2 regions of the Vibrio sp. YT-19(2023) genome follow, and region 2 is predicted to be linked to the other one. Evidence: predicted binding sites of a transcription regulator. Region 2 holds the regulator's gene; the other holds the start of a gene.
What was found. The regulator CRP, encoded in region 2, controls carbon source genes, mostly activating them, when cyclic AMP is high. The targets are predictions, from matches to a motif close to TGTGANNNNNNTCACA.

Region 1 (4,514 bases), on a different contig from region 2:
CAAGCGGTGACTTTCACGAAAGATATGTCACTTTCGGCAGCTTTAAACAAAGTAATGCAAAGTGTCACACTAGGTGGCCCTGTCATTGATGAAAATGAAAAAGTGGTTGGGTTTTTATCGGAGCAAGACTTATTAGATAAGTTGGTGAAAGCAAGTTATCACTGCCAAGATACACATACGGTACAAGAGTGTATGCATGATGATGTCTTATCTGTTTCTCCAGAAATGTCAGTAATTGAACTGGCTGACATGATGAAAGTTGGAACGCCGAAAATGTATCCAGTGGTGGATGGCAAAGGTAAGTTGGTTGGTGTTATCACAAGAAGAGACGTGCTGCGTGCCATAGGAATGACATTAAATGAGTGTTTTAAGCATCCCGTTTAACCTCTCTGTTTAAACTTTACGGAATATTGCTTTTAAACTGGTTTGGAAAGACGCTTCGGCGTCTTTTTTATTTTCTATCGCCGAACTGTACAAATTTATCTTGACCTTGGAGCTTACTCTAAGGTTTATCCTTAGCAATAGGTAAATCACCGATACCAATAAGGAAAAAATTATGTGTACAAAACATCAAGGTTGCCAATCTAGCAAAATCAAAACTGCGGTGCCGCTTGGTGCAAGCGAGTCATGCTGTGCGCCAGTAAAATCTTCGCTCAATATCTCTCAGGCCAGTGTTGATGTTTCTGAAAGCTCTTGCTGTAGTGGAGGAGGCTGCAGCGTTGACACAGGCGAGGAAGACGATCCCACAAGGGAGAGTAATTCCTCCGTTCGGAACGCTTGGCTTGTGTCAGGTATGGATTGCCCATCTTGTGCGCAAAAGCTTGAGAAAGCCATTACGTCTTTACAAGGCGTCAGCCAAGCCAAGGTTTTGTTTGCAACAGAAAAACTGGTCGTCGATTTTGATGGTCTAGAGCTGATAGCTACGATAGAGCAGACAGCCCAAAAAACGGGTTTCCCGCTCTTTTCACTTGATGCTCCAAAACCAAGCACTACAAAGAAAGGCTGGCTTGGCGTCATAAGAGACAACATCCAAATTCTCTCGATTGCTGGTGCAATGGCTACTGCGGCAGTAATTTCTAAGATCGACCCTCAAATAAGCGCTTGGTTATTCACTTTGACGTGTTTACTTGGTTTATACCCAATCGCGCTCAAAGCATTTAAGTTGGCGCGTAGCGGTACGCCTTTTGCGATTGAAACGTTAATGAGTGTAGCGGCGCTCGGCGCTTTATATTTAGGTGAAACCGCCGAAGCCGCAATGGTGTTATTGCTTTTCCTTATTGGTGAAAAGTTAGAAGCATATGCATCATCTCGCGCGCGAAGCGGTGTCCAGGCGTTAATGGACTTAGTCCCAGAAAATTCAATTTTAATTATTGATGGTGAACGCAAAGAAGTACCAGCTGCGCAGCTTAAACCAGGGGATATCATAGAAGTCGCACCCGGAGGTCGTTTGCCTGCCGACGGTGTTTTGCAAGATGCGCTTGCGAGTTTTGACGAAAGTGCGTTAACGGGAGAATCTGTTCCCGTTGAACATCAAACCGGTGGCAAAGTGATGGCCGGGGCTGTGGTTGTCGATAAAGTGGTTCGTTTACAGGTGACTTCCCGTCAGGGCGAGAATGCGATAGATCGAATTCTTCATTTGATTGAAGAAGCAGAATCCCGTAAGGCACCATTAGAACGCTTTCTTGATAAATTTAGCCGTTGGTATACGCCACTAATGATGTTGGTGTCTCTGATGGTTATCGTTACGCCGCCATTACTATTTACCCAACCGTGGGAAACGTGGATCTATCGAGGACTCGCCCTGCTGTTGATTGCTTGTCCATGTGCATTAGTCATTTCAACGCCTGCGGCGATCACTTCTGGCTTGGCGGCAGCGGCTAAGCGGGGCGCATTGATCAAAGGTGGAGCGGCGCTTGAGTTGCTTGGCAAGGTTGAGTCTGTCGCATTTGATAAAACTGGGACACTGACGCAAGGTAAACCAGAAGTGACCGACGTCTTTGCTTTTGATATGGATGAAGACAAGTTACTTAGCCTAACTGCGTCAATCGAGGTTGGTTCAAGTCATCCTCTAGCGGTTTCTTTAGTTACCAAAGTGCAAGAGCAGGGGCTTACTATTCCTGAAGCGTTGGATAAAACCGCGCAAGTAGGCTCTGGTGTCACTGGTTACGTCGATGGAAAAATGGTCCAAGTGGTCACGCCTTCAAAGGCAGACTTTCCACTTTCTCAAGAAGCCAAAGAGCAAGTGGTTACGTTGGAACAACAAGGTAAAACGGTTGTCATTGTTCGTTACGATGACGAGGTCATTGGCGTGATCGCATGGCAAGATACATTGCGCTCAGATGCCCAGCAAGCCATCGCAATGTTGAAGGAACTTGGGGTCACGTCGGTGATGCTAACGGGTGACAACCCGAGAAGTGCAGAAGCAATGGCAAATAGAATAGGCTTGGATTATAAAGCGAGTTTGTTACCTGCAGACAAGGTGCATTACGTCGAGAAACTATCACAACAACATACCGTTGCGATGGTGGGAGACGGTATCAATGATGCTCCAGCCATGAAAGCTTCGAGCATTGGTATTGCGATGGGAGGCGGTACGGATGTTGCGCTCGAGACTGCTGATGCGGCGTTAACACACAACCGTTTGATTGAGCTACCTGCCATGATAGAACTGTCGCGTGCGACGCTAAGTAACATTCGTCAGAATGTCGCGTTAGCGCTAGGTTTGAAAGGTGTATTCTTAGTGACAAGTTTACTTGGTGTTACTGGGTTGTGGGTTGCTGTATTAGCCGACAGTGGTGCAACAGCACTGGTGACATTGAATGCGTTGAGATTACTTCGTTTTGAGTCCAAGCAGATCAAATAACTGACCTAACCATTGATCCCACTCATTAATAGCCCGAGGCATTCGTGTATCGGGCTTTTTTTAACCGAATTCACCTGATGCGATCAGACGTTTTTCTCGTCCTTGAAATCACGCATTGCTATGCAACAAAATGATATAATGCCCCTTAAAGTGTGATCAATACCAGTTTTGTTTGAAATTTCATTTTCATTACATTTTGTCATTGTGATTGTGATCACTCTATGTTGGTGAAAGGTTCGCTACAGTGCATCTGTACCCAATAACTGATTAATGAGCTTATTGTTCATAAAATAAGCCACAATAAGGAGCGACTTATGTCTCAAGCTGTATTCCATTTAGGTGTTACTGAAGCTGATCTTAATGGTGCGACTCTAGCGATCATTCCTGGTGACCCAGCGCGTGTTCAAAAAATCGCAGAACAAATGGAAAATCCAGTATTTCTAGCAAGCCATCGTGAATACACGCTATACCGTGCAGAGTTAGACGGTAAACCTGTTGTGGTTTGTTCTACAGGTATTGGTGGTCCTTCTACCTCTATCGCAGTTGAGGAATTGGCACAGCTTGGTGTTCGTACTTTCCTACGTGTTGGTACAACGGGTGCAATTCAACCACATGTAAACGTGGGTGACATGATCGTAACGACGGGGTCAGTTCGTCTTGACGGTGCGAGCCTACACTTCGCTCCTATGGAATTCCCAGCAGTTGCTGACTTTGAAGTAGCAACCGCAATGAAAGCAGCAGTAGAAGAGTCTGGCGCTACAGTTCACATGGGTGTGACTGCATCAAGCGACACGTTCTACCCTGGTCAAGAACGTTACGATACGTTCTCTGGTCGTGTTGTTAAGCGTTTCCAAGGCTCTATGCAAGAATGGCAAGACATGGGCGTACTTAACTTCGAGATGGAGTCTGCAACACTGCTAACAATGTGTGCGAGCTCTGGTTTAAAAGCGGGTTGTGTGGCAGGTGTTATCATCAACCGTACACAAAAAGAGATTCCAGATCATTCAACTCTGAAAGAGACGGAAGCGCGTTCAATTAAAGTGGTTGTAGAAGCAGCGCGTAAAATGCTTTAAGCCGCTATAGTTGGCATTTAAACAAACAGAAAAAACCAGAGGCTAACCTCTGGTTTTTTTCTACTTATAGAAATGCGTACAGCTAAAATTTAGGTATAAAAAAGCAGCATTAATGCTGCTTTTTATCGTTGTGAATTTTAGCTTTTCTTAATGGCACTAGATCTCGTCTGAACCGCCCGCGTCTTTAAACCAAGCCGTTAAGTGCGTTCTTAAATCTTTAAGCTCATCAGGGCCAATCAGGGCTAGCCCTAAGTCTTCAGCACGAGTAATGTCATTGTGACGAAGAGGACGGAAGCTCACCAACATTGCGCGCGCTTGTAAGCCACCTAATAGATCGCGAAGCGATTCTAACTTATATAAAGTATCGTCGCCGTCATCTCTCATGCCTTTGGTTTTGCACTCGATTATGTGCAGCTTGTTGTTTACAACTGTTGCGACATCTAACTCATTGCGTACTTCACTTTCACCAAGTTTGCGATAAACCTGAACATTTAACGATCGATCTTGGATCGTCGGCATGGTGTCTTGGATTTGCTTCACGGTGCTGTGAACCAAAGTTTCTAACCACTCACCGTTTG
Region 2 (4,514 bases):
TCTGCCAGATAACATTGATTACCGTCTCTTTGAACACGGTGGCCATGTTGGCTTCCTGACAGGAACGGCGTTAAAACCTAAGTTTTGGTTGGAGGAAGCGCTGCCCGCGTATTACGAAAGTATCGCCGCAGATTACCTTTCTGCTGTATCCAAGCAACGAACGCAGTAAACTAGCCGCTCATCATAAAAGTTAGAGGTATTTATGATCATTCCATGGCAAGACATTGCGCCGGAAACATTGGAAAACTTAATTCGTGAATTCGTCTTACGCGAAGGAACGGATTACGGAACCGTCGAGGTTTCTTTGCAAGACAAAATTGATCAAGTTAAAGCTCAATTGGAAAAAGGTGAAGCGGTTATCGTGTTCTCTGAGCTACACGAAACCGTCGATATTCAGCATAAAACAAAATTTTAGACCCTTCACATTTTACCGTATCCCACTCGATGATAAGGTATTGTTACGTGCTATAGTGGGATATCGACCGTGCAGTAGTAACTCTACTGCGCATTACAGGTAAGTAATTTTCGACAAGGTTTGTCATGTCAGCTAAACACCCAATTATTGCGGTTACTGGTTCGTCCGGTGCCGGCACGACCACTACATCTGAAGCCTTCCGTAAAATGTTCAATATGATGAACGTTAAACCCGCATGGGTTGAAGGCGATAGCTTCCATCGCTTTACTCGCCCAGAAATGGACATCGAAATCCGCAAAGCCCGCGAGCAAGGTCGACACATTAGCTACTTTGGCCCACAAGCTAATGACTTCCCGGGATTAGAAGAGTTTTTCCGTAAGTTCGGGCATGACGGCACTGGCAGCGTGCGCCGTTATCTGCACACGTTTGACGAAGCGGTTCCCTACAATCAAATGCCAGGCACGTTTACACCGTGGCAAGACTTACCCGAAAACAGCGACGTGCTGTTTTATGAAGGGTTACATGGTGGCGTGGTCGATGGCGAGGTTAATGTTGCTCAACATGTGGATTTCTTAATTGGCATGGTGCCGATTGTGAACTTAGAGTGGATCCAAAAATTCGTACGTGACACTCGCGATCGCGGCCATTCGCGTGAAGCGGTAATGGACTCAATCGTGCGATCCATGGACGATTACCTCAACTATATCACTCCGCAGTTTTCTCGTACTCACATCAACTTCCAGCGCGTACCGACCGTTGATACTTCCAACCCACTTAATGCAAAAGGCATCCCTAGTTTGGATGAGAGTTTTGTGGTGATTCGCCTACGCGGTATCAAGAATGTCGACTTCCCATATCTGCTGGCCATGATTGATGGCTCATTCATGTCACGCCACAACACGATTGTCGTACCCGGCGGTAAGATGAGCTTTGCAATGGAGCTCATAGTTCGGCCTATCCTACAACAGCTCATCGAAACAGGGAAAATTGGCTAAAAACCTGCCTGCGAAGATGTTTACTTTTCATACCGTGATCATGTGCACAGTTTTGCTTACAAAATCTCAATCATGGCACGATTAAAATCAAGAAATCGTTTTCGAAAAAGGATACTATTTCTTACCGAAACACAAGAGAGCTTGCAGCATATAAAAAGTGCTCTTATTCTAGTAGGCCTAATTCAGGCTTAGCTAAAATATGGATAGCGCAAGCGTACCCTGCAGAGGAAGTGAGATATTATGGTTCTAGGTAAACCTCAAACCGACCCAACATTAGAGTGGTTTCTTTCACACTGTCATATTCATAAGTACCCTTCAAAGAGCACGCTAATTCACGCGGGCGAAAAGGCAGAAACTTTGTACTACATCGTTAAAGGTTCTGTTGCGGTTCTTATCAAAGACGAAGAAGGTAAGGAGATGATCCTTTCTTACCTAAACCAAGGAGACTTTATTGGTGAACTTGGTCTATTCGAGGAAGACCAAGAGCGCACAGCTTGGGTCCGTGCTAAATCTCCTTGTGAAGTTGCTGAAATTTCTTTCAAGAAGTTCCGTCAGCTTATCCAAGTAAACCCAGACATCCTAATGCGTCTTTCTGCGCAGATGGCTCGTCGTCTTCAAGTAACTAGCCAAAAAGTGGGTGACCTGGCGTTCCTAGACGTAACTGGTCGTATCGCTCAGACGCTTCTGAACCTTGCAAAACAACCAGACGCAATGACTCACCCAGACGGCATGCAAATCAAGATCACTCGTCAAGAAATCGGTCAAATTGTTGGCTGTTCTCGTGAGACAGTAGGTCGTATCTTGAAGATGCTAGAAGAGCAGAACCTAATCTCTGCTCACGGTAAAACCATCGTGGTTTACGGTACTCGTTAATCTCGAACTAGAGTGACACGAACAAAATTATAAAAGCCACCAATGGCAACATTGGTGGCTTTTTATTTGCTCATGACCAAATGAGATAGGGTGCAGCGAACACTAATGAGTAAGCTTAACAGGTTAACCCTAAAACTTAGCCATTCGTACTTTCAAAGATTTTGTCAGCTGAAGCAGCCACGAAACCTGGGTACAAATCACCATTTTCCATCGGATAGCGCTTAGCAAATTCATAAAACCCGCCAGGGATAATTTCAGTGCCTTCGCTAAAACGAACCGCTACTTTATCTGCCATGGTCGATGACTGCTCTAGCAACACCTCAGGAGTGCCCTTCACTTCACCACCATTTTCATTAATGGTAAACCCAGCGGTACGCAGATGATTGTTTACCTGCTTCACTTCTTCATATTCATTGAGCTGGTTAACGCTCACCGTGAAGTGGTTTGCTCCGTAACCATGCGCCGCAAGCCAAGATGCGTACTCACTTTCTTTAGCCAACGTTTGGTAATCAGCAAAGCTTAAATCCCACAAGCGTCCACCATGTAAGAATGCGCTATCGTTCAGCTTGTCAGCATCGACTTGTGCCACCAAATTTTTCACAATCTCTTGTAGCTCAGGCGAGCACTCTTCAACTTTTAGCTCACTAATAAATACTTTAGGTTGCTTCGGATCTGGGTGCTCATAGTGCTTAGCAACTAGCTTTTTGCTTTCGAAAACGTAATCACCACACGCCTTGTAACCAATAGCTACAAATGGCTTAGCTAGAGTTTCAATACCAAGAGGCGCGATATTGAAGGTACGTAAAGCTATATGATCATTAATCAGAGGCTCATCTTCTTGAAGCAGCTGATGCACTTTAGCAGCCGAAGGGCAAAGACGTTGAATGTAATCTTGCCATAGCGATTCAAATAACACATCGGGCGTCATAACGACTCCTTGTTACGAGATGTAGAGTTTAAAGGTAAGCGGAAGTTGGCTGCTCGTTCACAACAAAAGTTGTCCAGAATAATGAACGAGCAACCATCAACCTGTGACGGTAAATGCCAGTCAGTCAACACGCTTTTCCGAGTCTTTGCTCACTTTTCGTGTTCTGCCAACGATCACTACAACCCATACCTAAATGATGCGCCGGCAAGGTGAGCCGCAATGCATAGTTGCGACTCTATTATTAAATCTTATAGCGCTACACCTGGACTCAATGTTGCAGGCAAGACAGTTTCTTGACCTTCCATTGATGCCATTGGGTACGCACAGTAATCTGCTGCGTAGTAAGCGCTTGGGCGCAAGTTACCCGACGCCCCCGGACCACCAAATGGCGCATCACCGCTTGCACCAGTGAGCTGGCGGTTACGGTTCACGATTCCTGCACGAATGTGGTCAACGAAGTATTCCCATTCTTGGTCGTCGGTTGAAACCAAACCAGCAGATAAGCCAAAGCGCGTATCGTTTGCTAGCGCCACGGCTTTGTCTAATCCTTCGTAGCGCACCACTTGCAGAAGTGGGCCGAAGTACTCTTCATCTGGTAACTCAGCAATGTTCGTTACATCAATGATGCCTGGAGAAACAAACGCCGCCTCTCCTGCTTTCGCTTCAATCAAGCTTTCACCGCCAAGAGACTGTAGATTGGCTTGGGCATCAAGAATAAACTTGGCTGCCGCGACCGAAATTTGCGGTCCCATAAATGGCGCAGGTTCTGCAAATGGTTGGTCTACGCGAATATTGCGTGTCGCTTCAACGAGCTTGGTGATAAGCGCATCGCCTTTTTCACCCAATGGCACATACAAACGACGAGCACACGTACAACGCTGCCCAGCACTGATAAACGCTGACTGGATGATGGTGTAAACCGTGGCATCCAAATCACCATATTTATCAGAGATCACCATTGGGTTATTACCCCCCATTTCTAGTGCGAGCATCTTGCCTGGTTGACCCGCAAATTGACGGTGTAATACATGCCCCGTATTCGCGCTACCCGTAAACAGTACGCCATCAATGCCTTTTGCGTCAGCTAGGGCGATACCAGTTTCTTTCGCGCCTTGAACAAGGTTAATCACGCCTTTCGGCAGACCGGCTTCTTCCCATAGCTTCATTGCCAATTCACCCGTCCATGGCGTTTGCTCAGACGGTTTGAAGACTACCGTGTTACCAGCCAGTAGCGCAGGCACAATGTGACCATTTGGTAGGTGGCCTGGGAAGTTGTAAGGACCAAACACCGCCATCACGCCCA

Region 1: a site for CRP is predicted at 3,067-3,082, ahead of udp (uridine phosphorylase). Genes of this name have one in related genera too.

What each region holds. Positions count from the first base shown of each region.
Region 1 covers NZ_JAWOQN010000004.1:17,568-22,081, forward strand. The annotation lists gene R7E78_RS04280 (CBS domain-containing protein) at 1-384, shown strand, start outside; gene R7E78_RS04285 (zinc/cadmium/mercury/lead-transporting ATPase) at 557-2,863, shown strand; gene udp (uridine phosphorylase) at 3,178-3,936, shown strand; gene R7E78_RS04295 (DUF1887 family protein) at 4,093-4,514, opposite strand, start outside.
Region 2 covers NZ_JAWOQN010000034.1:28,892-33,405, reverse strand. The annotation lists gene R7E78_RS19960 (hydrolase) at 1-169, shown strand, start outside; gene R7E78_RS19955 (YheU family protein) at 203-415, shown strand; gene R7E78_RS19950 (phosphoribulokinase) at 541-1,410, shown strand; gene crp (cAMP-activated global transcriptional regulator CRP) at 1,651-2,283, shown strand; gene R7E78_RS19940 (DUF1338 domain-containing protein) at 2,420-3,211, opposite strand; gene astD (succinylglutamate-semialdehyde dehydrogenase) at 3,460-4,514, opposite strand, start outside.